One region of the Pseudazoarcus sp. NS20 genome, then DNA from elsewhere that is predicted to be linked to it. Evidence: predicted binding sites of a transcription regulator. Region 1 holds the regulator's gene; the other holds the start of a gene.
The links. The regulator FliA, encoded in region 1, starts transcription of late flagellar genes. The targets are predictions, from matches to a motif close to CTAAAGTTNNNNNNNNNNNNGCCGNTA.

Region 1 (16,975 bases):
GCCGGAGAACAGCGCAAAACGCCTTGCGAACGGCTGCCGGGCCTTGCGCGCCACCCCGCCCACCTGCAAGGCCATGGTGGATGCCACCACTGCAATCACCAGCGACAACAGCATCAGGCCATGGTGGTGATGCGTGTGCAGCACGAGCGCCGGATCGACGCCGTCAAGGCCGAAAATGGTGAAATTCAACATGGATGCCGCCGCACCTTTAACGCCTGCGCGAAGCAGGCAACGCACTGACCTAGTTCATACACCGATGCATGAGCTTTCCGGCCTCATCTCGACTCGACTCGCCACGCATCATCAACGGAGGCATTCGCCCCGAAATTTGGTTGAATCACCAAACAAACCCAAGTAACACGGCGGTTAAGCTCATGCTACCTCAGCTGATTTGGCGTGCGCCGCGATCCTCGGGGCGTGCGTGCGGATTTGCACAGCGCACCGCATCCACATACGAAAAAACCGCCCAGCGGGCGGTTCTGCAGACTCGATGCGAGCGTCTCAAACGTAGTAGTCCAACGACTCCTGATGCTTGAGCAAGTCACGCAGCACGTGGGGATCCGGACCGAAGAAATACACCAGCCCCCAGTGCGTGCCGAAAGCCGTGCGCTTGGTTACGATCTCTTCCAGCGGCGGCGTGAGTTCGTGCGACTCGAAATAGGCGTGATCCTCGGTTTCCGGGGGAATCTCGAGCTTGCTCACTACGCGGCGGCGCGGGTACACGCCGAAACAACCCGCATGCCCCTTGGCGTCGACCACTTCGCGCGGGAAGAAAGCCTTGATCTCGTCCTGCGTGGTCTTCGGGTCAAAGGCCAGCACCAGCCCCTGATAGGCGTTGAAGCCGTACGCTCGTTCAAGCAGCTCGAAGACCTTGAAACCCGGCGGACGGTACGCCACTTCACCCAAGTACATCTCGTTGTCGCTGGTCACGAAGTACTCGGGGTGGATGAAGCCGAAATCGATCTCGAAGGTCTTGATGAGCTTCTCGATCTGTTTCTCCACCAACGGCCGCAGCTTCTCAAGTTCGGGCGTACCGGGCACGAATACCGAGTAGCCCAGCGTCACGTATTCCGACAGGTTGAGGAACATGATCTTGCCGCCATGCACCCACGCCTCGACGGCGAACTCCCAGCCATCCAGATGGCTTTCCATCAGCACCGGGAATTCCTCGTCGGGAATCGCATCGATCTCGTCCGGCGTGCGGATCACGCGGTGCCCCAGGCACCCCGCCTTGTCGAAGGCCTTGAGGTGGATGGGGTCGTTGGGGTCGCCGTCGAGCTTGAGCAAGGTCTGATTGACACGCTTGAGGAAGCGCACCACGTCGCTCTTGTCGTGCGCCTCTTCGAAGATGCCCACGCGTATGCCACCCAACTGGGCGCGGCGCTTCATCAACGCCTTGTCCCGGAACAGGATCGATTGCCCGAACAGGCGCGGGTTGTTCATCAACACCGAATTGATCGCTCCGGCCCATTCCACGGTTTCCTCGAACAGAGGGATCGCCACATCCACGCCCTCGTCCTTGAGCTTCTGCGCTATTTCCATCGAGCGGTCGTTGATGCGTTCGAAATCCCACGACATGTAGGGGATGCCATGCTCCTTGCAATAGGCCTCGGCCCACGGCGGCGCAACCACCACGTAGCGGCGGTCGAAACGCTCCAGTGCATCCACGGCATTCAGGCTCCAGCCCAGCAATGCCACATAGCCTTTCTCGGGATTCTTTTCCATCAGCGATTCCTTTGCGGAGTGCCGCACTGCAAATCGGGCAATGGAACGGACGTTCGCATTTGCGCGAGGCAGACGACGTGCATCAAGTCGATGCAATTTGCCGTCGTCACACAGCACTGCGTGACGACGAAGGGGACGCGCGGCGATGGAGCATTGCGAGGGTGCAGCAACACTGCGAGGGGCAAAGCGATCGGCCGCGGCCGGGAAATACCAGACGTCCGTGATCAACGGACTGAGAACGTCGCGGGTGCGCGCAGCCTGCTGCGCGCGAGGTGGTCCAACCCCCGCTTCGAGGCCCCACCATGCCCGCCATACCAAGGGGCTGTCAACCCGACGGCCCCAAACCTGCGCGGGTCAGAGCGCTCCGGTCGCCCCGCCCGTCGCTGCCGAATCGGCGTTCGATGCAGCGGGTACGCGCTCGCGCGCCCAGCTTTCGACGGCCATCGCACGCACATTGGCAACGGCCTCCTCGGGCACCACCGTGGGGTTGCCGTGGTCCTGCGGGTCGAAGTGGAAGATGTACACGCGCGAGGCCAGTTGCGCGAACGGCAGCGAGGATTCGCCGAAGTGCTCCCCGTTGCCTTCGGTGGACACCACCACGCCACAACCCCAGTCCTGCCCGCCGTCGTTGTTGGGGTTGTAGAAATAGGCGCGCATCTCGCCGCGCAGATCGGGCGCAGTACGAATCAGCGTAATGGCATGCCAGCCGACAAAGCGCCCGCCCGAATCGGTCACCGCCACACCGGCCGGCTGCGGGTGGATCTGTACGTGATTGCCGTTGTAGTGCGGGTGGTACGAGGCGTGAAAATCACGCACGAATTCGTCGTAGCGTTCGAGCAGCCCGCTGGCGACGTCCACCGCGATGGCAAAACCACGCACCACCCACCAACCGTGAAACTCGGGGTTGACCCATTTGTGCGGGTCTTCACCACGCCCTGCCGCGAGGCGCCCCATGCCGAAATAGATGCGGTCCAGATGTGGCACCAGCAGCAGGGAAACCGGGTCGAGATCGAGGTTGAGCACATCCACCAGCCCCGCGGGCAGCAGCGACGAATCGAGCGGCTGCCCCTCGAAATGCATGGTGATGGCGCCGTCACGTGCTGCCCAGGCCACCAGTTGCATCAGGTAATCCGGGTCGTTCCATGCCCACATCGAAATGGCGCGTGCGGCCTGGCACGTGGGGTTATGCCCCTGCCCCACGCCGAACGGCTGCCCGAGCACATTGAGCAAACCTGCCAGCAGGTGCGCTTCGGGCGACAGCCCGGGGCCGAACACACGGGTCAGCATCTCGGCGGTGCGCGCGTGCAAAGGCAGACGGATCTGGCGCCACAGTGCCGGCACCAGCGGCGGGGAGAACAGGATGCCGCGTTCGAGCAGGCACGACAGGCCGTAGATCGCCTGACAGGTCTCGGGGTGAGCCGTGCGGTCAATGAGTTCGCGAACGAGTTCGTTGAAGTTCAGATAGCTCTCGGTGCCGGTGGTGCTCAGGCCCAAAGCCACCGGAATCAGGTCGGGCTGCTGTTCGAGCAACCAGCGCATCAGCACCGGGTGGTACACCGACACCAGGCCGGTGTCCGCCATTGCCCGCGCAAACCCGCTGGCCTCCTGCTTGAGCGTCTGCACGTCCATGTGCGCCAGCGCCTCGCGGTACGCCTCCACACCGGGGTCGTAATGCGTGCCCTGGGTCGGCCCGAACAGCGCACTGATCAATCGGTCCGCCCCGCGCAAGCCATTCACGCCGGTTTGCGGGTCGTCCAGATACACCGCCAGTTTGGTGATCATGGTCTTGACGCCATCGACCTTGACCGGCCGCTGACGCATGATGCGCCAGACTTCCTCGACCAGTTGTTCGAGCATGGAGTCATAGCCGATGTGCTCCGCCAAAAAAGCAAACACCTGGCGTGCCCCCTCGGTGCGGCGCTCGCGCGACAGCTCGGTGGCGCGATCAAAAACGAAATCCAGATTGACCGCCAGCACCTCGCGCAGGAAGTGCACAGCCTGCTCGGCCGCAATGCCCGGGTGTGTGGCGCGGCCCTCGGCAATCGCCAGCCAACGCAGCAGGCTCAGGCACTCCAGCGTCACCACGCGCACTTCGGCGAACTTCAGCGTCCCGGGAACGAGTTGCGGCTGCAGGCGCTCGGGATACTCCCAATCACTTCCGGCGAATACCCCCGCCACCTGCAAAGCCCCTGCCCGCTCGTACAACGCGGCCACCCCGCCCGGCAGACACAACAAGGGACGCGCCGCATCCAGCACCTCTGCGGCATGGGCGGGGCGCGCAAAATCGCTCGCCTGTCCGAGGCGCTTGAAACAGCGCTCGAAGCGGTCGAGCAAGGTATTGAGACGGTCAGGGGTAGCGGTTGAAGCGGAGTCTTGGGGCATCCAGATGAGAAGTCGGGCGGAGAAATGTACGCCGTGTGCCGCCTCAAGGACGGAACACGGCAAAGGCGTCTTCCGTCCCGAGGATACACCAGCGCAGTCCGAGCCGTCGCCCGGCCCGCCACTCAAGCCTGCCTGATCTGGTCCAGCGTGGGGTAATCGATGTAGCCCTTGGCCCCGCCGCCGTAGAAGGTGCGGGTATCCGGCTGATTAAGACCGGCTCCTTCACGCAGGCGGCGCACCAGATCCGGGTTGGCGAGAAACGGCACACCGAAAGCCACCAGATCTGCAGCGCCGCTACCAACCGCCTGCATGGCCGTGCCCCGGTCATAACCGTTATTCACCAGCCAGGCGCCGGGGAAGGCGTTGCGCAGTGCCGCATAGTCGAATTGCGGAGCCCCCTCGGGCTCACGCGCTCCGCCGGTCTCGCCCTCAATGACATGAGTGTAAGCCAGCCCGAGCGGCGAGAGCTGCTCCACCACATAGCCATAAAGCGCCTGCGGAGCGCTGTCGAGCGGGGTGTCGTTGAACGTCGTCAGCGGGCTCAGCCGGATGCCGACGCGCCCTGCGCCGATCTCGCTGCATACGGCCTGCATGATCTCGATCAGAAGACGCGCACGGTTCTCGATGCTGCCGCCGTACGGGCCGCTGCGGTCGTTCACGCTGTCGCGCAGAAACTGTTCGAGCAGATAGGTGTTCGCGGCGTGGACTTCGATGCCGTCGAAACCCGCCGCCACGGCATTGCGTGCGGCACGGCGGTAGTCCTCCACCAGCGCGGGGAGTTCATCGTCGCGCAGCGCACGCGGCGCAGACGTATCCACGAAACCTTCGGCGGTGAAGGTCTTGGCATTCGGGCGGCGGGCGGTCGACGACACTGGCTGGGCGCCGTCCGGCAGCAGCGAGGAGTGTGAAATGCGGCCGACATGCCACAACTGGATCACGATGCGCCCGCTGGCGGCATGCACGGCATCGGTGACTTTTCTCCACGCCGCCACCTGCTCGGCGCTGTAGATGCCCGGCGTGTCGAGGTAGCCCTGACCCATCGGGCTGATCTGGGTAGCCTCGGTGATGATCAGGCCGGCGGTGGCGCGTTGGCGGTAATACTCCACGGTCTGGTCGTCGGGCGTTTGATTGTGGGCGCGGTTGCGCGTCAGCGGTGCCATCACGATGCGGTTGGCGAGCTCGATGTCACCGATGCGGATGGGGTCGAACAAGGTGGTCATGGGATCCTTTGCAACGGGGTGTTCGGAAGGATTGGCTTGGAGCCGCCACTGTCGCAAACGTTCTCGCACCACAGGACTGGCCAGCCCGGCACACCTTCATGATGGCGCAGCGTGCGCCTCGGGCAGGCTAGAATCGTCCTTCGGCGTCCTCACCCGACAGGAGTCCCGATTGTCCTCCGACCGCCCCGCAGCGCCTTGGCGCAAGCAATTGCGCAAGCTGATTCTCGGCCCCTCCCCCGACGACCACCTCGGACGCAAACCTTTCGTGGCGCCTAAGAAGGCAGCGGGGTCATTCCGCAAGCCCGCTGCCGAGGCGCCGCCGGAGCCGTACGTGCCGCCCGACTCACCGGGCTACCGCCGCATGTTCGCGCGCGACAAACTCACGCTCGGGCTGTTTTTCGCGATCGACAACTACACCGACGACCTGCCCGACATGAGCCGTCAGTTGGAGCTGGCCAAGCGCGCCGACGAGCTGGGCTATGCCGCCCTATGGACGCGCGACGTGCCGCTGCGCGACCCGAGCTTCGGCGACACCGGGCAGATCTACGACCCGTGGGTGTGGCTGGGGCTGATCACCGGGCACACGCGCAACATCACGCTGGCCACCGGCTCCATCGTGTTTCCGCTCAACCACCCGATCACGCTCGCCAAGGCCGCCGCTTCGGTCGATCAGCTGTCGGGCGGCCGCTTGTTTCTGGGTATCGCCTCGGGCGACCGGGCGGTGGAGTTCCCCGCCTTCGGGCTCGACATCGAAAAGCGCGGCGAGATCTTTCGCGAGACGCTGGGTTACTTCAACCGCCTGCTGTACGAGAGCTACCCCAACATCAATTCACCTCTGGGCACGCTGGCCAAGGCCGACCTGATCCCAAAGCCGCTGTACAAACGCATTCCCATCGGCATCACCGGCCATTGCCGACAGGACCCGCCGTGGATCGCCGCCAACTGCGACGCATGGATCATGTATTCCAACAGCCCGAACACGCAGAGCATCGTCATGCAGAACTGGCGTGACGCGGTCGAGCAAAGTGGCGCGGATTTCAAGCCCTTCGCCCAACCCCTGCACATCGACCTCGCGGAAGACCCCAACGCCGAGCTCGAACCGATTCGCTCGGGCTACCGCCTGGGCCGCAATCTGATGATTGAATTGCTCGAACGACTGCGCGGGGTCGGAGTCAATCATGTTGCCCTCGGCTTCAAACGCGGCCAACGGCCGGCTGACGAGGTCATGGAAGAGGTCGCCCAAGAGGTGCTGCCGCATTTTCCAAGTCACTCGTCTCGCTGCGACCCACTATCCACAGATCCTGTGGATAGGCTTGGGGACAGGCCCTGAGCAAGCAACGCAAGTCATTGAGCGAACGCGCGGAAACCGCTTTGCTCACCCGGCAGGCAGCGCTTCGCCGGAGGTGCCCCCACGGATGTTGCGCTTGGGGGTATCGTGGATGAAATTCGCCGCCGCGCCAGAGTCTTCAAGATGATGGCGCGAGCTCGACACCGCCGATGATGCACACCGCGCGACCGCCGTCGCGTGCCAGCCGGACAGCCCGCATGCCGATGACCACCTCGTGCCGTTCCCCGCTCCACTTCGCCCTCATTGTTCTGCTGTGCGCAACGCTTGCCGCCTGCGCGTCGTTTGGCGGATATCCGAGTGACCCAAGCGCGCAAGCGACTTGGCACGTCGCAGAAGCAAGTCGCGCACTCGACCGCAACGATACGGCCCTGGCCGGACGACAGATGGTCGCTGCGCTGGAGCGCGCGACCGGCGACGCACGGCTGCGCGAGCTGTTCGCCGCCCGCCCGCAGGCGTCCGAAGTGCTCGCATCGTATCTGGAGCCTGGCGCCACCGTGCTCGCGACTCCCAGAGCGGCCCCCCATCACCTTGCAACGCTGCGCAAGCTGCGTGCCGCTGACGTGCTGCCCGCAGCGCGCGTCGCCGCGCTCGAAGCGCAGTCCGAGCGCGCGATCGTTGAAGCCAACCGCAGCGGTGCGCTGCCCTTCACGCTCGATGACCCCCTCGACGAATTGCCGATGCTGCAGCACGGCGAACCGCATCGCCTTGTCGTCGCGCGCACCGTTGAACAACTCGTCAATGGCGGGGGCCGGCCGCTTCGCGGTTTCGTTCAGTACGTGCAGCACGTCGGGGCCGACAGCGCCGAGGGTCGCGAACTCGTCGCCCTGCTGCCGCAGATGAACGTGCGCCGCAGCGAGATCGATCTCGTCGCACCGATCGCGCAGACCTTTGCCGCCCGTCGCCGCTCAGAGTTGACGACGCATGCCGTGCTTGTCGTCGAGGGCGCCGATCACTTCATGCGGGCCGACCTGCTCGGCATGATCGCCCCGCAGACTCCCGGCATCGAGTGGTCTGAAGAGCCCGACCCGCGGTTGCAGACGGTCACCGTCAAGCGCATCCGCCACGAGGAACGCAGTCTCCCGCAACGCGCGCAGACGCTGCTTTATCCGGCTTACGACATCGACCCGTTCTACGCTCATCGTCGGTTTTCGCCGCATTCAACCTATGTCGTAGACATCGTTCACGGCGGACGGGAGATTGAGTACAGCTACGTGGTGACCGTGCATACGGGTGGAGTGCAGACGCACCGAGGCACCGTGCAAGGCTCGGTCAAAAGCGAAGAGCGTCGCTGCGACGGCCCACGCATGCAGTACGGATACGGGAGCTACCTGACTGGTTTCCACGCAAACCACGACCTCGCCGCACGCTGCCGCAGCGACGTCGGCGAGTCGATGGACGAATTGCGCAAGCGCGTGCTCGGCGAAGTCGCGCGCGAGATCATGGAGTTGCAGCTCGTGAAGCAGTCCATCGAAATGCAGTAACGCTATATGCGCCGCGTATCGGCCGCGACGCAACACGGCGCAACTGGCTAGGGCTGAGAGCCAAAGACATTTGCTCAGGGCAGCAAGGTGTGAAGCGGGTCGCTCTGGCGGATGTTGCCCGGCGCCAGCGGCGGCGGATCGTTGTACATGGCGTCGAGGCGGATCGTCACGCGGCGGTTGCGTGCGCGCCCCTCTTCGGTGAGGTTTTCGGCAATCGGGCGCTGATCGGCATATCCGACGGCGGACAGGCGTGCCGGCGGAATGCCCGCGTCGGCAAACACGCGCACGATGGATGAAGCACGAGCGGAAGAAAGCTCCCAGTTCGACGGGAAGCGTGCCGTGCTGATCGGTGTGTTGTCGGTATGCCCTTCGACCACCACCGGAAAATCACCCGCTGCGAACACCTGCGCAATCGCACGCAACGGCGACTGCGCACCGATCTGCAGCGCCGATTCACCTGACGAGAACAGCAGACTGGCGTTGATCTCGACCGTGATGCCGTGCGCCCCCTCCGAGATATTCACTTGGCCGGTGCGGGTCAGGGGCTCGAGCGAGCGGCGGATGCTCTCGCTCATGCGGCGGATATGCACCATCTGATCGCCCTGCCCGCTGGCATTGCGCTCCGTCTGGCTGACCGGCGGCGCCGGGCGAATCGGCACCACAATGGGCGCCACCGCCAGCTGCTCGCTCTCCTGATTCACCGTGACACTGCGAAACGCCGTCAGCAGCGAATCCGAAAGAATGCGGTACTTGCCTTCGTTGACCGACGACAGCGCATACATGACGACGAAAAAGGCGAACAGCAGCGTGATGAAATCCGCGTACGAAACCAGCCAACGCTCGTGATTCTCGTGGTGTTCCTCGCGGCGTCGGCGGCGCGGCATGCCGGCGTCACACCAGATAGCCGCGCATGCGGGCTTCGATGATGCGCGGGTTTTCACCGTTGCCGATGCCCACCAGCGCATCGACGATCATCTCGCGCTCGGCGGAGATGCGCGCGATGTGCGCCTGCAGTTTCTTGGCGAACGGCAGGAAGACCAGGTTGGCGAAGCCCACGCCGTAGATCGTGGCGACGAAGGCCACCGCAATGCCGGCCCCGAGGCGTGAGGGCTCGGTGAGGTTTTCCATGACGTGAATCAGCCCCAGCACGGCGCCGAGGATGCCGATGGTCGGGGAATAGCCACCGGCGGATTCCCACACACGGGCGCCGAGCTTCATCTGCGCTTCAGAGGCGTCGATCTCCACATGCATCAGCTCACGCAGGCGATCCGGCTCGATGCCATCGACCAGAAACTGCAGCCCGCGCTGCAAAAACGGGTCGCGCTGCTCCTGGATGCGAGGCTCGAGCGCCAGCAATCCGTCGCGTCGCGCCGTAGCCCCCCAGTGCGTCACCAGACCAATGAGCTGTTCACCACGGTCGGGCGGCGGCACGAACACCCAGCGCGTCATGCGCATACCGTCCACAAACACGCGCAGCGGGCTTTGCAGCATCACTGCGCCGAGGGTGCCACCGATGACGATCATCAACGCCGTGGGCTGCAGCAGCGAAGTGACGTGACCGCCTTCGAGCATCTGCCCGGCCACGATGGCGGCAATGCCCAGAATCAGACCGAAAACGCTTATCCGATCCATGAAGTCACCGCTCAGGATTTAACGCGCGGCGGACGGCCACGGCGTTTGGGCGCGGCCGCAGGCGCGCCATCGGAGAACACGCGCGAGCGCAGTCGCGCCACCGCCTGACTGTGCAACTGACATACGCGTGATTCGGTGACACCCAGCACCTCGCCGATTTCGCGCAGGTTGAGATCTTCTTCGTAATACAGGCTCATCACCAGCTGCTCGCGCTCGGGCAAGTCTTCGATGGCCTGCACCAGCGTGCGACGCAGATCGGCATCTTCGATCAGGCCCAGCGGGTTGGTGTCTTCGGCGACGATGTGGCGGTCGAGAAAGTCTTCATCCTCGGCGCCGCTGAAATCCTCGAAATACACCAGTTGGTGACCGCGTGCATCCTGCAGGATCTGCTGGTATTCGTTGAGCGGCACGCCGACCGCTTCGGCCAGTTCGGTTTCGGAGGGGGGACGCCCGAGGGTCTGTTCGAGCTTTTGCACGGCCGATTCGACACGTCGCATGTCGCGGCGCAGGCTGCGCGGCATCCAGTCGTCTTCGCGCAGGCCATCGAGCATGGCGCCGCGGATGCGCTGGGCCGCGTAGGTTTCGAACTGCGCACCGAGGCCGTCTTCGTAGCGCGAGACGGCGTCGAGCAGACCGATCATGCCGTTCTGCATGACATCGTCGACATGCACGCTGGCCGGCAGCTTCGCCATCAGGTGATAGGCGATGCGCTTGACCAGCGGTGCGTACAGCTCGACGAGGTGTGCCTTGTCAGGGTTGCCTTCTGAATCGTACATCCACAGTGCCCGGGTATTGCGGGACGCCACTCGCCCTTTGCCGACATTATGCACGCCACCCGAGCGGGAATGGCCTGCTGCAGCTTCGACTTTTCGAGTGAGGATGAACATGCGCAATGATTCCTCAGCTCGCGGCGCGACGTGACGCGACCAGGCGTCCGCCACTCAGTGCCGCAAGCCTGCGCAGAAAAGCCGCCTCCGGCTCGCGGGGGGACGACTGCCCGGCCTCGGCCGATAGCCCGCCGGCCAGATCGTCACGCCCGACTTCACCCAGCCACGCCAAAGGCACGCCGACGTGATTGCGCACCAGCGTATCGAGACTGTTGAAGAACGCCGCGGCCTCTTCGCGCGTGCGCGCCCCCGAAACCGCCACATGCATCGAGCCGGCGCCGGCGCCGGCCAGCCCCTTGATGACGGCATAGGCTTCCAGGGCACCAGTGCGACTGGCCTCGGCCACCAACAGGCGGCGCGGCGCGGCCACCACGAACGGCGACGGGTCAGCCGCCTCTTCGGCACTGGCGTGCACCAGCACGAAGCCGGCATGGCGATACAGCGAACGCAGCGCTTCGATCAGACTGGTACGCCGCTCTTCATCGAGCAGAGGCAAGGCCAGCGCCGCCGCGCTGACCGGCACGCGGCCAACCAGACCGGGCACCGGCTGCACAAGCGTGCGCACATCCACCTGGGCACCCAACACGCCGAGCAGATCCACGCCCTCGTCCAAGCCGAGCGCACCGACCAGCGATTGCTCACCACGCGCCTCATCCAGAATCAATACGCGCTCGGCACGCGCTGCCAGGCGGAACGCCGTGCGCACGGCGGTGACGGCGCGGTCGCGCCCGGTGGCATACAGCGCCACCACCGTGGGCGGGGCACGGCGGAAAAGTCTGCGCAGACCGGCCGCCTGATCTTCGTGATGGTCGATCATGCCTGTCCTCCCGATTCACGCGCGAAAGCGCAGGCCATCCACGGCGCTTTCAGACGCGTGGCGAGCATGCTGCAGTTCATGTCAGGCTCCCGCGCCGGCTGCGAATTTCAGGGCCGCCTCATCGGCATCGAGCTTCCACGAGCTGTCACGCACGCGGGCATTGAGGCTGCGGTGCAGCAGGTAAGCACGGTTGGGCAGATGCAGGTCTTCCGGCACGCGCTGGCCATTGGTGACGTAAAACACTTCCAGCCCGTGCGAGATGGCGGCGCCTACGGCCGGCGCCAGCGACACGGCTTCGTCCACCTTGGTCATCACGCAGCCGGCCAGATCCGACCCGCGATAGGCCTCGATCACGTCATCCAGGGTCTCGCCGCTGGCCGTGGCATTGAGCAGCAACAGGCGGTGCACGTTGCCCGCGCCCGACAGCATGGCGGCTTGCTTGACCACCATCTCGTCGCGCTGGCTCATGCCCACCGTGTCGATCAACACCATGTGCTTGCCGCGCAGCTCGGCAATGGTCTGGCGCAGGTCGGACGCGTCGCGCACCGGAAACACCGGCACACCCAGAATGCGGCCGTAGATGCGCAGTTGCTCCTGCGCCCCGATGCGGTAGCCGTCGGTGGTGATCAGCGCGATCTTGTCGGCGCCGTGGCGTACCACGCAGCGCGCAGCGATCTTGGCTGTGGTGGTGGTCTTGCCGACGCCGGTCGGGCCGACCAGCGCGAACACCCCGCCGCGGTCGATCAGGTCGGCGTCCGACGACATCGCGCGCAGATCGCGCGCCAGCGTGTTGCGCACGGCAAGGCGAGCCTCGTCAGCGCTGTGCGCTTCATCCACCGACTCCACCAGCTTGCGTGCGAGGCGCGTGGCAAAACCGGCATCGAGCAATTCACCCAGCACTTCGGCACGCCCCGGCGCGTTGCGGCGCGTGTCGCCCCAGGCGAAGGCTGCAAGCTGGCGTTCGATCATGCCGCGGATGCCGCCCAGCTCGGCCATCAGGCGGGCGTTGGCTTGCTGCAGTTCGGCAATGCGCGGATCTTCAGCGGCGCGCGGCGCCTGCGCCTTGGGCTCGGGCGCGCGGGCAATCGGGGGCTCGGTCGTCAGCGCCTGCTCAGGCGTGCGCGCTTCCGCACGAGCCGACGCGGCTTCGGCGCGCGGCTGGGCTGCGGGGCGCTGCGACGGCTGAGCCGGAGCCTCGACATTCTCGTAGCCACGCTTGCGGATCAGGTAATCGGGGGTTTCCATGCGCGGCGGCTCGAAGGGGCGGATGCGCTGCGGGGCCGGCTGGGCGGCTGGCTGCGTGCGCGGGCCACCCAGACTCACGCGGCAATCCTCGTCTTCGTCGGCAAACGATGCAACCGGAGCCGGCGCCTCTTCCTTGCGCGGCGGCGTGGTCACTGCACCCACCGCATCCGCCGGCAACGCGAGGATCTCCACGCCACCTTCAACGGCGCGGTTCGACAGCACGATGGCGTCGGCGCCCAATTCAGCCTTGAGGGCGCGCAGCGCCTCGCGGGCAGTGGCGGCAAAGTAGCGCTTGACGTTCATTCCGGTTCTCCAGACAGTCCGCGCCTGTAGCGCAGCATGAGCCCATTATTCCCGCCCACCCGGCTTGGGCGACGGCGGAATAAACGGGAATGTTCCCGCTTAATCCGTTCTTCAAATGCCGGCTCAGGCCGCTCCGCCCACCATCGAGGTAACGCGCACGGTGCGCGACTCCGGCACTTCGGTATTGGCGATGACTTTTAGCGACGGCACCGCACGGCGCAGGAAGCGCGACAACAGCAGACGCAGTTGCGGCGGCACCAGCAGCACCGGCGGCACGCCAGCATCTTCCATGCGCTGCGCGGCATCGGCGGTCTGGCGCAGCATGCTGTCGGCCAGCCCCGGCTCGATGGCGCCGCCATTGCCTGCTTGCGCGCCCATGGCTTGCGTGAGGATGCGCTCGAGTGTCGGCTCGAGGGCGATGACCTGCACCTCGCCGTTGCCGGGGAACAAGCTCTGCAAAATCGAGCGGCCCAGCGTCTCGCGCACTCGGGCGGTGAGCTCGACCGGATCCTGGATGCGCGGCGCGCTCTCGGCCAGCACCTCGATGATGCTGCGCATGTCGCGGATGTTGACGCCCTCTTCGAGCAGTTGCTGCAGCACGCGCTGCACCACCGACAAGGGCAACTGACCCGGCACCAGGTCTTCGACCAGCTTCGGCGAATCCTTGGCGATGTGGTCGATGAGCTGCTGGGTTTCCTGCCGGCCGAGCAGTTCGGCAGCGTGATTGAGAATCAGGTGATTGAGGTGGGTCGCCACTACCGTGCCGGCATCCACCACTGTGTAGCCCAGCGCATGCGCCTGTTCGCGCTGCGCCGGATCGATCCAGACGGCCGGCAGATCGAACGCCGGGTCGCGCGTCTCGCGCCCCGCCAGCGGCCCGGCAACATGGCCTGGGTTGATCGCCAGATACTGCCCCGGCCACGCTTCGCCCGCGCCGACTTCGACGCCCTTGAGCGAAATGCGGTAGGCGTTGGGCTTGAGTTCGAGGTTGTCGCGGATATGCACCGACGCAGGCAGAAAGCCCACCTCTTGCGCAAACTTCTTGCGCAGGCCACGAATGCGCTTGAGCAGCTCGCCGCCCTGCCCCTTGTCCACCAGCGGTATCAGGCGGTAGCCGACTTCCAGCCCCAGCACGTCCACCGGCTGCACGTCGTTCCAGCTCGCCTCTTGCGCTTCCTGCGCAGCAGCGGGTTGCGGCTCGGCGGAAGCTGCGCTCTCCTCGGCCGCCAGACTCGCGCGCTCCAGACTCTGCTGGCGATGCCATGCCAGACCGAAGAGGCCAGACGCAATCAGGATGAACACCAGGTTGGGCATGCCCGGAATCAGGCCCAGCACGCCGATGATGCCGCCGCTCAACATCATCACCTGCGGCTTGGCGAACACCTGGCCGATCACCTGGCCGCCGATGTCTTCCGAATCGTCACCGCCCACGCGCGACACCACCAAGCCCGCTGCCACCGACACGATGAGTGCCGGAATCTGCGCCACCAGGCCGTCGCCGATGGTCAGCAGCGTGTAGGTCTCGACTGCGGCACCCATGCTCATGTCGTGCTGCACCACGCCCACCACCAGACCGCCGATGATGTTGATGAGCAGAATCAGGATGCCGGCGATGGCGTCGCCGCGCACGAACTTCGAGGCACCGTCCATGGCGCCGAAGAAATCGGACTCCTGCGACACTTCCTTGCGGCGGCGCTTGGCTTCGTCCTCGTTGATCAGGCCGGCGTTGAGGTCGGCGTCGATGGCCATCTGTTTGCCCGGCATGGCGTCCAGGGCAAAGCGCGCGCTCACTTCGGCGATACGGCCGGCGCCCTTGGTGATCACCACGAAGTTGATCAGCACCAGAATCCCGAACACCACCAGACCGATGGCTGTGTTGCCCCCCACCAGGAAGTAGCCAAAGGCCTCGATGACCTTGCCGGCGGCGTCCGGGCCGTTGTGCCCCTCAAGCAGCACGATGCGGGTGGACGCCACGTTGAGCGCCAGCCGCAGCAGCGTGGTGACCAGCAACACCGTGGGGAACACCGAGAAATCCAGCGGCTTCTTGGTGTACATCGCCACCAGCAACACCATTACCGCCAGTGCGATGTTGAAGGTGAAGAACAGGTCCAGCGCGAACGGCGGCAGCGGCAGCACCATCATCGACAACACCATGATGATGAAGATCGGCGCCCCCAGCAGAGCCAGGTTTTCCGGTCGCGCGATGGCGCGCAGGTTCAGTGCGTTATTCATTCATCGGCCTCGTTCGGCAGGCTCGCCATGCTCAGGCAACCGCGCCCGGGTCCATGCCTTCCGGCACGTCCAGATCGGTCGGCACGACGGGCTTGCGCCCGCCGCGTGACAACCACGTGTTGAGTTGATAGACGTAGGCCATGACCTCGGCCACGGCGGTGTAGAGCTGCGCCGGCACGGCCTGGCCCAGCTCGCAATGGGCGTTGAGCGCGCGCGCCAGCGGCGGCGCCTCGAGCAGCGGCACATCGTGCTCGGCGGCAATCTCGCGAATCTTCAGTGCCACCGCACCCACCCCCTTGGCGACCACCACCGGCGCGCCCATCTTGCCGCTGTCGTATTTCAGCGCCACCGAAAAGTGCGTCGGGTTGGTCACCACCACGTCGGCCTTGGGCACCTCGGCCATCATGCGGCGGCGTGCCATCTCGCGCTGGATGCTGCGGATGCGCGCTTTGAGATGCGGGTCGCCCTCCTGCTCCTTGTTTTCGCGCTTCACTTCGTCGCGCGTCATGCGCAGGCGGCGGTGGTACTGCCATAGCTGGAAGGGCACATCCATCATGGCGATGATGGCCAGCCCCAAAACGATAATGAGCGAGGCAAACAACAGCGTTTGAAAGAACTCGGGAATGGCTTGCTGCAGCGAGCGATTCATCAGCGCAAACACGTGCTCGCGCTCGCGCCACACAGCGAAGACGGCGAGCGAGCCGATGACCACCGTCTTGAGCACCGACTTCACCAACTCGGCCAGGCCATGCACCGAGAACATGCGGCCCAGCCCCTTGAGCGGGTTCATGCGCTCTGGTTTCAGCGCCAGTACCTTGCTGGAGAACACGAAGCCGCCAAGCGCGATCGGCGCTGCCAGCGCCGCCACCATCAGCACCGCAAACAGCGGCAGCATGGTGATCAGCACCTCGGTGAAGACCAGATTGAAGGTGCGCAGCATCAAGACCGTGTCGAACACCGCCGCACGCTCGAACGAAAAGCCGTGCCGCAAGGTATCGGTGATGCGCTGACTGACCCATCCGCCCATCATCCACAGGCCGGTGACGCCCGCGATCAGCACGAAGAACGTCGACAGCTCGCGCGACTGCGGAACCTGCCCTTCCTCCCGGGCCTGCTCTATTCGCCGTCCGGTTGGTTGTTCTGTCTTCTCTAGATCGCTTTCATCGGCCATTGCCGCTCCAGCGTGGATCGCCCCGCAAAACTGCGGACAGACGACCACGTGCGGCAATTATGGTGAGGGGGCGGCAAGATTTGCCGGTGGATAAAGACGGGGTTTTTGCCCTAATTCGGCACTTGTGCCGGAACGCGCGGAGGGATGCTCAGCGCAACGAGGCGCTCAGCGCGCCGGGCGCAGGCTGCTGGCGCCGCCGATGTGGTCTCCGGCGGCGATGCCGCGCTGCGCAAACCAGCCCAGGTTCATTTCCAGCGCATAGCGCGCCGGCTTGGCCGCGCAATGGTTGGTCTCTGTCTGCGGCTGCATGTCTTCGATGTTGATGATGGTGCCATCGGCATCCAGAAAGGCCACCGACAGCGGAATCAGCGTATTGCGCATCCACATGCAATGCGTGGCGTCGAACTCGAAGGCAAACACCATGCCGCGGTTCTCCGCCATGCTCTGCCGGTGCATCAGCCCCACCTGCCGCGTATCCGGCGTACTGGCCAGTTCGGCCGTGATGCGGTACATGCCGGCGGTGAGCTGCACC
Region 2 (14,167 bases), on a different contig from region 1:
AGTTTCGGAACCTTGCGCCTGGGAATGCTGCGACGAATGCTGGCAGGCGGTCAGGAGAAGCAGCGTGCAGGCGGCGGCCAGAATGCGCATGATCAGCTCAGGAAGTTGAACAGGGACAAACCCGAAACACGCAGGAAGGACTGCTGCGCGGCCTGCAGATAGGTCTGCTGCTGCATCAGATCGCTGATCGCCTGCGTCCAGTCGACGTCTTCGAGGCGCGAGATGGCTGAGGCGTACTGCAGATCGAGATCGCTGCCCAGGCTTTCGAGCTGGCCGACTTCGGTCATGTGCGAGCCCACCTGGGTGCGCGCCTTGAGCACGGTATCCAGTGCGAAATCGAAGTTCTCGAGCGCAAAGGCCACACCACCGGCAACCCCCACGTCGGCACTGTCTTCCAGCGCACTGACGAACAAGGCGTAGTTGTCGAAGGTGTTGGTCGAGGCCACGATGACTTCGAAGGCGTCACCATCCACCAGCGCGGTGGGGTCGCTGCTGTCGGTGGGCGGCGGGTCATCCGGCAATTCGATCGAGATACCGTTGAAGGTGGCGGTCTGCGGCGGGCCGGCATCGAAGGCCAGACCATCATCTGCGGCCGTCACATCACGCCGTCCGACGCCGGGCACAACCTCTTCGATGTTCCACGTGCCGGCCACGTTGGGGTCAGGCTGCGAATAGGTAGCCACATAACGGCGACCCTGATTGGCCAGATCCAGCGGCAGGTTGGCGGCGTCGAGCGACACCGTCAGCGCGCCGGCCGTGCCTTTGTTGTTCTGCCCGGCGTTGCTGTAGAGCGCATCGTTGTCGGTAACCTGATTGCCGTCGATGCGGCGCGTTCGGTCGAAGATGTCCACGCCCGGCATGCTGACCGGCAGATAGCGCGAGGCGCTGATCTGGATGGCGCGCTCGCCCTGGTCACCCGCGTAGTTCACACCCGCCAGGGTGCCGCTGAACGGCTGCTCGTTGGCCTTGTAGCCCGAGAAGATGAAGTTGCCCTGCCCGTCCTGACTGTTGCCGATGGCGATCAAGGCGTCGAACTGCGAGCGCAGGTCGGTGGCCATGATGCGCAGGTCTTCGGCATTCATTGCGCCATTGCCGGCTTGCACGGCCTTCTCGCGCGTGTAATGCAGGATTTCCTGGATGCCGGTGAGCTTGTTCTCGAGCAGGCCGAGGTTGTCGTTCGCGTAGCCCATGTTCTGGGCGAACTGCTGATTCACCGCCTGTGACTGGCGCAACTCCAAGGCGCGAGCCGAAGCGATCGGATCGTCCGACGGCGTCAGCACGCGGCGGCCGGTGGCTAGCTGCTGCTGGGTCTTGAGCAATGCGGAGGTCTGCTGCTGCAGCGAACCCACGCCCTGCGAATAGATCATGTTGGTCGATACGCGCATGGCTCAGCTCCTATCGCGAGATCGAGATCAGTTCATCAAACAGGCGCTGGGCCACTGCCATCACCCGCCCCGAGGCCTGATACGCCTGCTGGAAACGGATCAGGTTGGCGGCCTCTTCATCGAGGTTCACCCCCGACAGCGATTCGCGCGCGTTGGTGGCCTGGGTGAGCAATGTCTCTTGCGCCTTCTCGCCCACCTGCGCCTCGCGGGCGCGGTTGCCGATCTGGCTCACCAACTGCGAGTAGGCCGACTGGAAGGTGGCTGTGCCTTCGCCTGCAGCGTTGTTGAGCATGCTCTTGCCGGTCTGCAGTGCGCCCAGCGCCACGGCGTTGCGGTTGTCCGCCACGCCCAGCTCGGTCGACGCGAAAGACAGCACGTCACCGTCAGCGGGCGAGCCGGTCATGGTGAAGGTGAATTCCGAGCCGCCGAAGCTGACGGTGAATTCCTTGCCGGCCGATTCGGTGGCCGGGTTGTAGGTGGCCGGCGTGATCGTGCCGGTGGCGGGCGGGTTCAGCGTCAATGCCCCGCCCGAGTATTCGACCGTGAAGCCGGGAAACTGCGGGTAGGTCGTCGCCATGCCGCCTACCGAAGTCATGCGGATATCCTTGACGGCCGCATTGCCGGCATTGGAAAGCGGCAATTCGACCGACACCGGGCTGCCGGCGGCAATCTTCGCCGGGTCGGTGATGCCCACGCTCATGTTGCGCGCGGCACCGCGCAGCGGCTCGATGATGAAGCTGTCGCCAGCCGTGGTAACGCCCGGCGTGTTGATCACCAGCCCGACGTCCGCCGGGTCGGCAATCACGCTGTTGTCGGCCAGCCGCGTCAGCGTGTAGCCGCCGGTCGCGTCATCGTAGGTCAAGCGATACTGCTCGTTGGTGAGCAGCGTGTCGTTGCCGATGCGCACGGTCGGTTCTTCACTGGCACCCGCTTCGCGGCGAACCATGCTCGATTTGAAGAAGTCACCGCCCAGCACGCCGTCCAGATCGACGCCGAGGTTATGCTGGTCATTGAAGATTTCGGTGAGCTGGCGCGCAACAAGGTTCAGGCGATCCTGCGCCGGGTCGAGCGCTTCGCGGCGAAACGCCAGCAAGCCGCCCAACGAACCGCCGCCCAGCAGGTTCTCGGGCAGCGGCACCTGGCTGCCGTTGGGGGCCACCATGGTGACACGGCTGCGTGTCGGATCGGATGGGTCGATCTGCGTGCCGAGCGTCGAAAAATTGCCGCCACGCACCAGACTCTGACCGGAGCCGATGAACACGCTCATCTGCCCGTCTTTGTCGACCACGGTGCTGGTCTTGACCAGCTTGTTGAGCTCGGCGACCGCGGCATTGCGTTGGTCAAGCAGGTCGTTGGGCTGGAAGCCCGAGCCACCGGCCTGCGCGATCATGATGCGCTTGTTGAGGTCGGCCACCTGCGCCGCCAGCGAATTGATGGCGTTGATGTTGTATTCGATCTCGCTTTCGGTGCCCTCACGGACTTCGCTCAGGCGGGCATCCAGCGTCTGGAAACGCGACACCAACGCCTGCGCCGACGAGATCATGGCCTGACGGGCGGGAATGCTGTTGGGGTTGGCGGCGACTTCCTGCACACCGGCAAAGAAGTCTTGCAGCGCTGGCGACAAGCCGGCCTGCTGATCGGCCAGCAGATCATTGATCTGCGCGATCTGGCCTGCATAGGTGGCGTATTCGACACGCTTGTTGTCGGCCGACAGCACCTGGTTTTCCAGAAACTGGCTGTACTGACGCGTGACGTTGGCCAACTGCACGCCCTGACCGAAGAACCCCGCGCCCGAGAACAACGGCGTGTTCGTCGACAAGGCCACGGCCTGACGGGTATAGCCCGCCGTGCCGGCGTTGACGATGTTGTGCGACGTGGTGTTGAGCTGCAGCTGTGCAGCGTTCAGTCCGGTCAGACCGATATTGAGAAGTCCGGCCATGATGCCCTCTTCGAAGCGTTCCTAGCCGGAGTACAGCAAGTTCCTTGCCAGCTTTCGATCAGCCGGGGGTGGCCGAGCGCAAGGTGCTGCCGCCGATGATGCGAACCAGCTTGTCGGCGTAGGCCGGATCGGTGGCATAGCCGCCACGCTGCAGGTTCCCGGCGAAATCAGCGGCATTTGTCTGCCCCAGCACCCCGGCGTAACGGCTGTTGTTGCGCAGCAGATTCGCGTAGTCGTCGAAGGCCTCAGCATACGAGCCGTAGGCGCGGAATCGGGCGAGTTCGGTACGGGCCCGGCCGTTGACGTATTCAGTCACCGGGAGCTCGACGGTCGGGCCGTTCCAGCTCGAACCGGCCTTGATGTTGAACAGGTTGTGGCTCTGCACGCCATCAGCACGGCGCAGTTCGGCGCGGCCCCAGCCGGTTTCCAGCGCAGCCTGCGCCACCACGAAAGCCGGCGGGACGCCCAGTTTTTCGGCGGCAGATACGGCGTGGTCCCACACGCGCCGCACGAAGGCCTGCGCGCGCTCGGCGGGGCTGCCCGGCGCCGCGGCCTGAGCCGCCGCGGCCTCGGAAGCATCACCGGCCACAGCCACCGCGGCAGATTCAGAGGCGCCGGCGGCGATCTTTTCCGCCTTGGCGGCAGCAATTGCCGCCCGCCGCGGCACATCGGCAACGTCGAAATACGTCCGGCCATCGGGCCCCACCGTGCCGGCGCGGCCCGAACCATGCTCCAGCGCTTCGCCGCCAAGCTGACGGAAGATCACGTCGGCCAAGCCGGTGCCGCTGCCACGGGTGGAGAGATCCAGCGCGATCTGCTGATCGTGCAATTGCTGAAACATGCGCGTCTGCTCGCTATCGAACAGCCCGTCCACCGGGGTGGCCTCACGCATGGCCTTGAACACCATCTGCATGAACATGGCTTCGAACTGCTGAGCCGCCGCACGCAGGGCTTCCGGCGAGCTGCCATCCGCCGAAGCCAGACGCTTCAGGTCGGAGAACGAGCGCGGGTCGAGCGCATTGAGCGTCACGGAAGAGCTCACGCTCAGATCACCTCGAGCTCGGCACGCAATGCACCTGCCGCCTTCATGGCCTGCAGGATGCTGACCAGATCGGTCGGCGTGGCGCCGATTGCATTGAGAGCATTGACCACCTCGGCCAGATTGGCGCTTTCCGGCATGTTGAAGAGCGCGGCGGGATTTTCTTCGATATCCACACGCCCCTGCCCCACCACCACCGTGTCGCCACCCGAGAACGGCGGCGGCTGCGACACGCCGACATCGGTGCCGACGGTTACAGTGAGATTACCGTGCGCCACCGCGACGTTCTGCAAGGTGACACGCTGGTTCATCACCACAGAGCCCGTGCGCGAATTGACAATGACCTTGGCGGCCTGTTGCTCGGGCGTAACGGTGAGGTTTTCGATACGGCCGAGGAAGGCCACGCGGTCGGTCGGGTCGACCGGCGCGCGCACGCGCACCGTACGGCCATCCACGGCCTGCGCCGTGCCCGGCGTGGTGGCGAGGTTGATGGCATCGACCACGCGTCGCGTAGTGCCGAAATCGGTGTCGCGCATTTCGAAGGTGACGAATTCACCCTGACCCAGCGGCGTGAGCACCGCACGCTCCACCGTCGCACCGCCCGGCACACGGCCTGCGGACAGGTGGTTGATGACTTGCGACGCACCCGGCGCCGACGCACCAGCACCGCCCACCAGCACGTTGCCCTGCGCCATCGCGTAGATCTGCCCGTCGGCGCCGCGCAACGGCGTCATCACCAGCGTGCCGCCACGCAGACTCTTGGCGTTGCCCATGGACGACACGGTGACGTCAATGGGCTGACCGACACGCGAGAACGGCGGCATGTTGGCCGTGACCATCACCGCGGCGACGTTCTTGAGCTGCAAGTTGGTGCCGGGCGGCAGCGTCACGCCCATGTTGCCGAGCATGTTGACGATGCTCTGCACCGTGAACGGCGTCTGCGTGGTCTGGTCACCACTGCCATCCAGACCCACCACCAGACCGTAGCCCACCAACTGGTTGTTGCGCACGCCTTCGATGGTGGCGAGGTCTTTCAGGCGCTCCGCGGCATTGACGGTGGCCGCCAGCGCCAGCGCAGCAAGCATGACAAGAGGCAGGACGATGGCGCGTTTCATGAAAATTACCTCGTCAGAACGGCAGCAATGCCAGGAAGAAGCGCTGCAGCCAAGCCATGCGGGTGGATTCGTCGATGAAGCCGCTGCCTTTGTATTCGATACGCGCATCGGCCACTTGCGTGGACTGCACGGTGTTGGAGGTGGTCACGGTATCGGGGTTGACTACCCCCGAGAAGCGGATGAACTCGTTACCCTGATTGATCGCCACCTGCTTCTCGCCCGACACCAGCATATTGCCGTTGGCATACACGTCGATCACCGTCACCGTGATCGTGCCGGTGAAGGCATTGTTGGCCGCCGCGCCGCCTTGGCCCGTGAAGGTCGACTCCGAGCCGCCTTCCACGCTCAGCCGACCGAGCCGGCCGGTCGAGATCCCACCCACCGCGGCTACGCCCGCATTGATGCCGGACGTCCTGCCCGCGTTGGCGTTGGCGCTTTTCTGGGCGTTGGTGCGCTCCACCAGGTTGATCGTCAGCACATCGCCCACGTGGCGTGCGCGGCGATCCTCGAACAACGGGCGGGCGCCGGCCGTGCGGTAAATCGAGCCGTTGCCCTGCACCGTCGCATCGCGCATGTCCGGGCGCACGCTCATCGGCTGATGCACGGCGGTGGGGGGCGTGGTGTACATCGGCGCGCACGCCGTCAGCAGCGGCACGAGGCACAGCGGCAGGAAACGGAGAGAGCGCATCATGGCGGACCTCACAGCTGCGTCAGGCGTCCGAGCATCTGGTCGGAAGTCTGGATGGCACGGGAGTTCAGTTCATACGCACGCTGGGTAACGATCATGCTGACCAGCTCTTCGGCCACGTTGACGTTGGACGTCTCGACATAGCCCTGGTTGAGCACGCCGACGCCGTTGGTGCCGGGCTGGTTGGGCAGCGCGACGCCGCTGGAGGCGGTCTCGAGGAAGAGGTTCTCCCCTGCGCTCTGCAGGCCGCCGGGGTTCACGAACGAGATCAGCTGCACCGCCCCGACCTCAACCGGATTGATCTGGCCGGCCTGCAGCACGCTGACCGTGCCGTCCTTGCCGATGGTGATCGACAGCGTGTCTTGCGGGATGTTGATGTTGTCGGCCAGCAGATAACCGCTGGCGGTGGTGACGTTGCCCTGGTTGTCGAGCTGGAAGGCGCCGTCACGCGTGTAGGCCAGCGTGCCGTCGGGCATCTCGATCTGGAAGAAGCCGTTTCCCTGGATGGCGATGTCCAGCGCGTTGTCGGTCTTCTGCAGACCGCCTTGCGTGAAGATGCGCTCGGTGGCCACGGCGCGCACGCCCGAGCCGATCTGCAAGCCGCTGCCGACCTGGTTCTGCTGGGTCTGCTGGGCGCCGGGCTGGCGGATGGTCTGGTACAGCAGATCCTCGAATACCGCACGCGCACGCTTGTAGCCGTTCGTCGAGACGTTGGCGAGGTTGTTCGAGATGACGTCGAGCTGGGTTTGCTGAGCGTCGAGGCCGGTACGGGCGGTCCAGAGCGAGCGAATCATTGAAGCCTCCTGTGCGCAATGCGCGGGGCTTTTGCCCCAGGTACCCAGAGTACGGGCACCCCACCTTGCGCCGTGCGGCAATTAGCCGCGTAAAAATCCTGTTATTCGGTGCGCACTATCGGTTCGACAGGATCTGCGCAGCAGCCCGGTCATTGGTTTCAGCGGTTTGCAGCATGCGCGTCTGCATTTCGAACTGGCGTGCCAGCGAGATCATGGCCACCAGTTGATCGACCACCTTGACGTTGCTGCCCTCCAGATAACCGCCCGCCACCTGCACGGTTTCGTCCAGCGGCACCGGCAAGCCGTCGGTGGTGCGGAACAGGCCGTCGTCCCCGCGCTCGAGGTTCTCTTCCGGCGGATTCACCATCTTCAGCCGGTCGACGATGTTCACCACCGTATTGGCACCGGCCTCGATCACCGAAATCGAACCATCGCGGCCGATCGTCACCACGCTGTCCGGCGGGATGGTGATGGGGCCGCCGTTCTCGCCGATGACCGGCTGACCGGCGCGCGTCTGCAGCACCCCGTTGGGGCTGACTTCGAAGTTGCCGTTGCGCGTATAGGCTTCGGTGCCGTCGGGCATGCCGACGGTGAACCACCCCTTGCCCTCTACGGCGGCATCGTAGCTGCGGCCGGTGAATTGAATCGGGCCGGCGGTGTAGTCCGTGGCAACACTGGCATCGACCGTAAACGAGCGCGTGCGCATCGCCTCGGTCTGCACTTCGACCGCGCGCAGGCGATGCATCTCCGAGCGGAAGCCCGTGGAGGTTGCATTCGCAAGGTTGTTCGCCACCGCGGCCTGCTGCTCCAGGGTGTGCTTTGCGCCGGTCATGGCGGTGTAGATCAGGCGGTCCATCGTCCGCTCCTATTGCTGGCTGGCCGACGCGCTGCAGCACGCGGCCGGCACGGTCTTATCTCAGGTTCACCAGCGTCTGCAGAATCTGATCCTGCGTGCGGATCGACTGCGCGTTGGCCTGGTAGTTACGCTGCTGCACGATGAGCTGCACCAGTTCCTGCGTGAGGTCGACGTTGGAATCCTCGACCTGCCCGGCCGACAGCACGCCGTTCAGGCCAACACCGGCCGCGCCCGCCACCGGCACCCCGGAGGCCTGCGACTCGGCCCACAGGTTGTCACCCAGCGAGATCAACCCGTTGGGACTGCGGAAGGTCACCAGCGACACCTGAGCGAGGTTGCGGGTTTCACCGTTGGTATAACGGCCCTGGATGATGCCGTTCTGGTCAATCGCGATGCCGGCAATCTCGCCCGGCGCGTAGCCGGTTTGATCCAGCTCGGTCACCGAAAAATCGGAGCCGTTCTGGGTCAGGCGCGTGAGGTCGATGGTGAAATCGAGATCAGCGACCGTGCCCGGCAGGAGGCCGGCCGGATAGTTGAAAGCGAAGCGTCCGATGTCGGGCTGCGATGCAGCAGGAAACTGACCGAATTCGTTGAAACCGATGGTGGTATCACCGGCTGCGTTCTCGAGTCGCTGCGCATCGGCGCCATCGACGCTGGCCCAGACTTCCCACTCGTTGGCAGTGTTGTCGGTGCGCACGAAGAACAACGACAGCGAATGCGCGTTGCCCAGACTGTCATAGATATCCAGTGAAGTCGTGCGGTTGTAGGTGGTCGGGTCATTGACATCCACGCCCTCGCCGGGGAAAAAGCCCGGCCCCGCAGCCGCAGGCGCAACATAGCCCGCAGGCACCTGGTCACGCGAATCGAGGTTGGCGCGTGCTGCAACGCCCAATTGCCCGGCGATATCCTGCGTCGCCTGCGGCGGAATTCCCCCTTGCGGAATCTGGATCGGTACCAGCTGGCTCCCGCCCGCCGGCACACCGCCGTTCGGGCCCGGCGTCTGGTAGCCCATCAGGCGCTCACCCTGGTTGGTGATGATGAAGCCCTGGTTATTCACGTCGAACTGACCGTTACGCGTGTAGGCCCGCGTGCCGTCGTTACGGTCGATCGCAAAAAAGCCGTTGCCGTTGATCGCCATGTCGAGCGGGTTGCTGGTGGTGGTCAGGTTGCCTTGTGTGAAGGCCTGCTTCACCGCGGCGACCTTGCTGCCGATGCCCACCTGGATGGTGGACACCGCGCCGGTCATGGCCGACGCATACATGTCCGCAAACTGGGCTGACCCGGATTTGAAGCCCACGGTGCTGGCGTTGGCGATGTTGTTGCTGACCACATCAATCGCGCGCGAAGACGATGCCAGCCCGCTCAAACCTTGTTGAAATGCCATGATTGCTGCTCCGGGTCAGAGAATTTGACGAATGTCGTCGAATCGGAAAATGCCAAGGTGGCCAACTTGAAGGTCGGTGCCGTTTACCCCGCGCACGATGCCGGTCACCTGACCAAACTCCAGTGACCCGGACTTGACGGTCTCGCCGCCACGCGTGGCCGTCACGGTCGCGGTGTACATTCCCTCGGCAGAGGCGCTACCGTCGATCGCGGTGCCGTCCCAAACATAGTTGTGACCGCCGGCTTCGACGTCCTCAAGTTCCAGCTTGGCCACTTCGCGGCCGGTCGAATCCTTGATCGAGATCGTCACGCGGTCGGCTGGCTCGGTGATCTCGAAGCCACCGATGCCGCCAGCCTCGGTAAGGATCACGTTATTACCCGGCACCAGCACGCCACGCCCGACCAGCGCCGCAGCCTGCATGGCCTCGGCGGACTCCTGACCGTTGATGAACTGCTGGAACAGGCCGTTAAGGCGCTCGATGCCATCCACCGTGCTCATCTGCGCGAGTTGCGAGGTCACCTCGGCGTTCTCGAGCGGATTCATCGGGTCCTGATTGCGCAGCTGCGTGGTCAGCAGGGTCAGGAAGCGCGTCTGTGCGTCCTCGTTCGCCCGCCGGTTCGCGGAAGTCGTGTCGTTGTTCCGAGCCAGGTTGGCCAGAACACTCTGTGTCTGTGCGACTACGCTCATCGCGCTCTCCCTATCAATCCGCGCCGCTCAGGCCGCAGCATCACTGACCGATGGTCAGCGTGCGCTGCAGCAACGTGCGCGCGGTGTTCATCACTTCGACGTTGTTCTGGTAGGAACGCGAGGCCGAGATCATGTTGACCATCTCTTCCACCACGTTCACGTTGGGCATTTCGACGTAGCCGTCTTCATTCGCGGCCGGGCTGGCCGGGTCATACACCAGGCGCAGCGGCGCAGCACTCTCGACCACACCGGTCACCTCCACGCCACGCGCGTGTTCGCCGGCCACCGGCACGGCCTTGAACAACACCTGCTTGGCGCGGTACGGCTGACCGTCTTCGGCCACCACGCTGTCGGCGTTGGCAAGGTTGGAGGCCGTGGTGTTCAGGCGCAGCGACTGCGCGTTGAGCGCCGAGCCGGCAATCGTGAAAACGTTGAGCATGCTCATGACCGCCCCCTTACTGACCGCTGATGGCGGTTTGCATGCCGCGCAGCAGGCCGTTGATGAAGGTCAGGCTGGCTTCGTAGTGCAGCGCATTCTCCGCATACGCGGCACGCTCGGTATCCATGTTGACGGTGTTGCCGTCCACCGCGGATTGGTATTCCTGCCGGTAACCGATGTGCGCCTCGAAACCGCCCGCACCGCCAAACGGCAGATGCATGGCCGAGGTCTGCGCCATCGGCAACCCACCACCCGAGCCACCCATGGCATTAGCCAGTGCGCTGCGGAAATCGATGTCGCGCGCCTTGTAGTCGGGGGTATCCGCGTTGGCGATGTTCGACGCCAGCAATTCCTGACGGCGAGCCTGCAGATTGATTGCGATCTGGTTGAATCGCAGTGCGTCGTCCAGCAGGGCTTTCATGCGTCACCTCTTTCGTCCGGCGTCCCCTGGCAGACAAGTGGCCTGGAGACAACTGCCCTATTGCAGCTTTCGTGCCAGCATCGTATGCCCCGAGTCGTTGCGCTCTTAGGCCGATAAGGCATGGCTTTACCGGCCAATTTCGCCGCTTCGGCCACCGCCCGGCAGCCACAGGCGGCAGAACTTGCCGCTCCACGGCACCCCCATGCGCGGCAAGCGCCTTGCCCATGCGCGCCGGGCGTGCTGGAATGCCGCCATGCTTCGCAAACTCCACGTCCTCTTGATCGCGCTGTGCGCGGCCTCTCTGCCCGCCGCCGCACAGCAAGCAGCCGAGCCGGTCGAAGCTGCCGCCCACGCACTGCTCGAACGCGAAACCGCCGGCCTGCCAGGCCGCAGCGCAATCACGCTGGGGCAACTCGACCCCGCCAATCGCCTGCCCCCTTGCGCCGATCTGCGCGCGTTCCTGCCCAGCGGCACGCGCGCCTGGGGCAACATCAACATCGGTGTGCGCTGTGATTCGCCGGTGGTGTGGACGGTGTATCTGCCCGCCCGCGTGTCGGTATTCACCGATTACCTTGTCACCCGCAACGCGCTACGCCCCGGCCAGATCATCGGGCCGAACGACGTCGCCCTCGAAGAAGGCGACCTTGCCGCCCTGCCGCCCGGCACGCTGACCGACCCGTCCCGCGCCATCGGCGTCCATGCGCGCCAGGCAATTGCCTCCGGCCAGCCGTTGCGCATGGATCAGTTGCGCCTGCCGCCGGCCGTCGAACAAGGCCAGATCGTGCGTGTGGTCGGCAGTGGCACCGGCTTCAACGTGGCCGCCGAGGGGCGTGCAATGAATCGCGCAGGTGACGGTGAATCCGTGCGTGTGCGCCTCACCAACGGGCAGATCGTCACCGGCACGGCGCGCGCCGGCGGCGTCGTGGAAATGCGCTTCTGAGCGAAAACGTGCGATCATCGCCGGCAGCGCGGGCGACGGCACCGCGGGCGCCTCGCAGCGCCAACGAATTAATTCGCTAAAGTTTTTCGCTGGATGGCCGTCTACTCCTATCAGGAGACCCTCAAGGGCTGCATTTGGAGCATTGACGTGAAAATCGAAGGAACCAGCAAAGGTCTGCTTCCGCCGCAAACGGGCGAGAGCCGCACCCGCAACACCCCCCAGCAACCGGCCACGTCCGGTTCGCCTGCATCCACCGTCGAGATTTCCTCGATGTCGCCCAGCCTCGCGCGCGCCGAAGCCTCCATGGCTTCCACGCCGGTGGTCAATCAGGCGCGCGTCGACGAGATCCGCCAGGCCATTCAGGACGGGCGCTTCAAGATCGACGCCAACCGCATTGCCGATGGCCTGCTCGACAGCGTGCGTGAAATGCTCGGCCGCGAGAAAGCATGATTTCACCCACTGCACGCACTCGTTTCGCCCACGCCGTCGAGAATGAACTCGCGGTGCTTGAGCGCTTCGAGAAGCTGCTGCAGCGTGAGCAAGCCCTTCTCGTTGCAGGCGACACCGAGGCGCTGATCGCATTGACGCCGCAAAAGACCGAACTGCAACAACAACTCCAACGTCAGCATGATCAGCTCGTGCAATTGCTCGGGCATGAACGCATCGCCATCAATGCCGACGCCGTTCGCAGCTTCTGCCAGGGCCTGCCCGAAACCGGCGCGCGTTGGGAGCGCATTCTCGAGCTCGGCGCCGAGGTCCAGGCACTGAACGAACTCAATGGCAAGCTCATCCTCGAGCGCATGCAGAACAACCAGGCAGCGCTCACCGCCCTGCTGTCCGCCGCGGGCCAGCCCGCCCTGTACGACGCCGAAGGCGCCGCCCGCCCGACTGGGCGCGGCCGTCACCTCGGCAGCGCCTGAACCACACCTCCAACTCGTTTTGCCGCTTGCGGTAGGCACCCGCCCCTTGCAGCGGTTATGCTTGTGCGCCGCCACACGCCTTGCCTGAACTCGCCTCAGCGCTCTCCGCCGGCGATGTATTGCAAGGCCGCAACGCAGCACACCTGGAGGCCGGCACGGGGCGAGCACCGCGCAACACGCGCGACTCGCCCCGGCAGCAATTTGTTCAGCGTTTTCCCACGGAGCACCTGCGCACTCATGACAGGCAAGACCTACGACGAATCTTCGTTCCGCGTTCTCAAGGGCCTTGAGCCGGTCCGCGAGCGTCCGGGCATGTACACCCGCACCGACTCGCCTGCCCACATCGTTCAGGAAATCATCGACAACGCCGCCGATGAGGCACTGGGCGGCTTCGCGAAGAAGATCCACGTCACCTTGCACCTGGATGGCTCCGTCACCGTGGCCGATGACGGCCGCGGCATCCCCGTCGGCCTGCACCCTGAAGAAGGCGTGCCGGTAGTCGTGCTGGCGTACACGCGACTGCACGCCGGCGGCAAGTTCGACAAGCGCGAGGGCAACAGCGCCTACGCGTTCTCGGGCGGTCTGCACGGTGTCGGCGTGGCCGTGACCAACGCGCTGTCGACGCGCATCGAGGTCGAGGTCAAACGCGAAGGCAAGATTCATCGCATCGACTTCAGTGAGGGCGGCGAGCACATCGGCGACATCCGCATCGAAGGCGACTGCGGGCGCCAGAGCGGCACCCGCGTGCGCGTGTGGCCTGACCCCAAATACTTCGAAGCCCCGCGCGTGCCACTGGGCGAACTCGAACGCCTGCTGCGCAGCAAGGCCGTGCTGCTGCCCGGCGTCTCGGTGCGCCTCGACACCGAACAAGCCAGCGGCCCGGCGCGCACCAAGACTTGGAGCTACCCCGAAGGGCTGGCCGGTTACCTGCGCGAACTGGCGGGCGATACCGAACCTGTGGCGCCCATCTATCACGCAGAAAGCTACGCCGGCAAAGACGACCCCAGCTACGCAGTGGGCGAAGGCGCGGCTTGGGCCATCGCCTGGCTGGAACAGGCCGTGCCCAGCGAATCCTATGTAAACCTCATCCCCACGGTGGCCGGCGGCACGCATGAATCGGGGCTGCGCGCGGGCGTGTTTGAAGCCGTCAAATCCTTCATCGACCACCACGCCTTGCTGCCACGCGGCGTAAAGCTGCAGCAAGAGGACGTGTGCGGGCGCATGAGCTTCGTGCTCTCCGCTCGCCTGCTTGACCCTCAGTTCCAGGGACAGGTGAAGGAAAAGCTCAACTCGCGCGAGGCCGTGAAGCTCGTCTCGACGCAGATTCGCGACCCCTTCGAGATCTGGCTCAGCAACCACGTCGAAGCCGGCCGTGCGATTGCCGAGCTGTCGATCAAGCAGGCGCTGGCACGCCAGAAAAACGCTCAGAAGGTCGAGAAGAAAAAGACCTCTGGCGTGGCCGTGCTGCCGGGCAAGCTGTCCGACTGCGAATCCGAAGACATCACCCAGAACGAACTCTTTCTGGTCGAAGGCGATTCGGCCGGCGGCTCGGCCAAAATG

Region 2: flgM (flagellar biosynthesis anti-sigma factor FlgM) is a predicted target of FliA. The motif match lies at 11,764-11,790, and genes of this name have one in related genera.

The regions. Positions count from the first base shown of each region.
Region 1 is NZ_BAAKIY010000003.1:95,349-112,323, reverse strand. Features, by position in the region: gene AC6H0W_RS09170 (PAS domain S-box protein) at 1-192, opposite strand, end outside; gene AC6H0W_RS09165 (ATP-grasp domain-containing protein) at 502-1,725, opposite strand; gene AC6H0W_RS09160 (hypothetical protein) at 2,080-4,107, opposite strand; gene AC6H0W_RS09155 (alkene reductase) at 4,230-5,327, opposite strand; gene AC6H0W_RS09150 (LLM class oxidoreductase) at 5,497-6,657, shown strand; gene AC6H0W_RS09145 (hypothetical protein) at 7,059-8,156, shown strand; gene motD (flagellar motor protein MotD) at 8,231-9,040, opposite strand; gene AC6H0W_RS09135 (flagellar motor protein) at 9,048-9,788, opposite strand; gene AC6H0W_RS09130 (RNA polymerase sigma factor FliA) at 9,800-10,564, opposite strand; gene AC6H0W_RS09125 (MinD/ParA family ATP-binding protein) at 10,689-11,492, opposite strand; gene flhF (flagellar biosynthesis GTPase FlhF) at 11,574-13,040, opposite strand; gene flhA (flagellar biosynthesis protein FlhA) at 13,164-15,272, opposite strand; gene flhB (flagellar biosynthesis protein FlhB) at 15,304-16,443, opposite strand; gene AC6H0W_RS09105 (DUF192 domain-containing protein) at 16,609-16,975, opposite strand, start outside.
Region 2 is NZ_BAAKIY010000004.1:154,385-168,551, reverse strand. Features, by position in the region: gene AC6H0W_RS12540 (hypothetical protein) at 1-90, opposite strand, end outside; gene flgL (flagellar hook-associated protein FlgL) at 93-1,385, opposite strand; gene flgK (flagellar hook-associated protein FlgK) at 1,396-3,324, opposite strand; gene flgJ (flagellar assembly peptidoglycan hydrolase FlgJ) at 3,383-4,366, opposite strand; gene AC6H0W_RS12520 (flagellar basal body P-ring protein FlgI) at 4,369-5,478, opposite strand; gene AC6H0W_RS12515 (flagellar basal body L-ring protein FlgH) at 5,492-6,166, opposite strand; gene flgG (flagellar basal-body rod protein FlgG) at 6,178-6,960, opposite strand; gene flgF (flagellar basal-body rod protein FlgF) at 7,076-7,816, opposite strand; gene flgE (flagellar hook protein FlgE) at 7,872-9,200, opposite strand; gene AC6H0W_RS12495 (flagellar hook assembly protein FlgD) at 9,216-9,887, opposite strand; gene flgC (flagellar basal body rod protein FlgC) at 9,928-10,332, opposite strand; gene flgB (flagellar basal body rod protein FlgB) at 10,343-10,747, opposite strand; gene flgA (flagellar basal body P-ring formation chaperone FlgA) at 11,001-11,687, shown strand; gene flgM (flagellar biosynthesis anti-sigma factor FlgM) at 11,835-12,137, shown strand; gene AC6H0W_RS12470 (flagella synthesis protein FlgN) at 12,134-12,607, shown strand; gene AC6H0W_RS12465 (DNA topoisomerase IV subunit B) at 12,845-14,167, shown strand, end outside.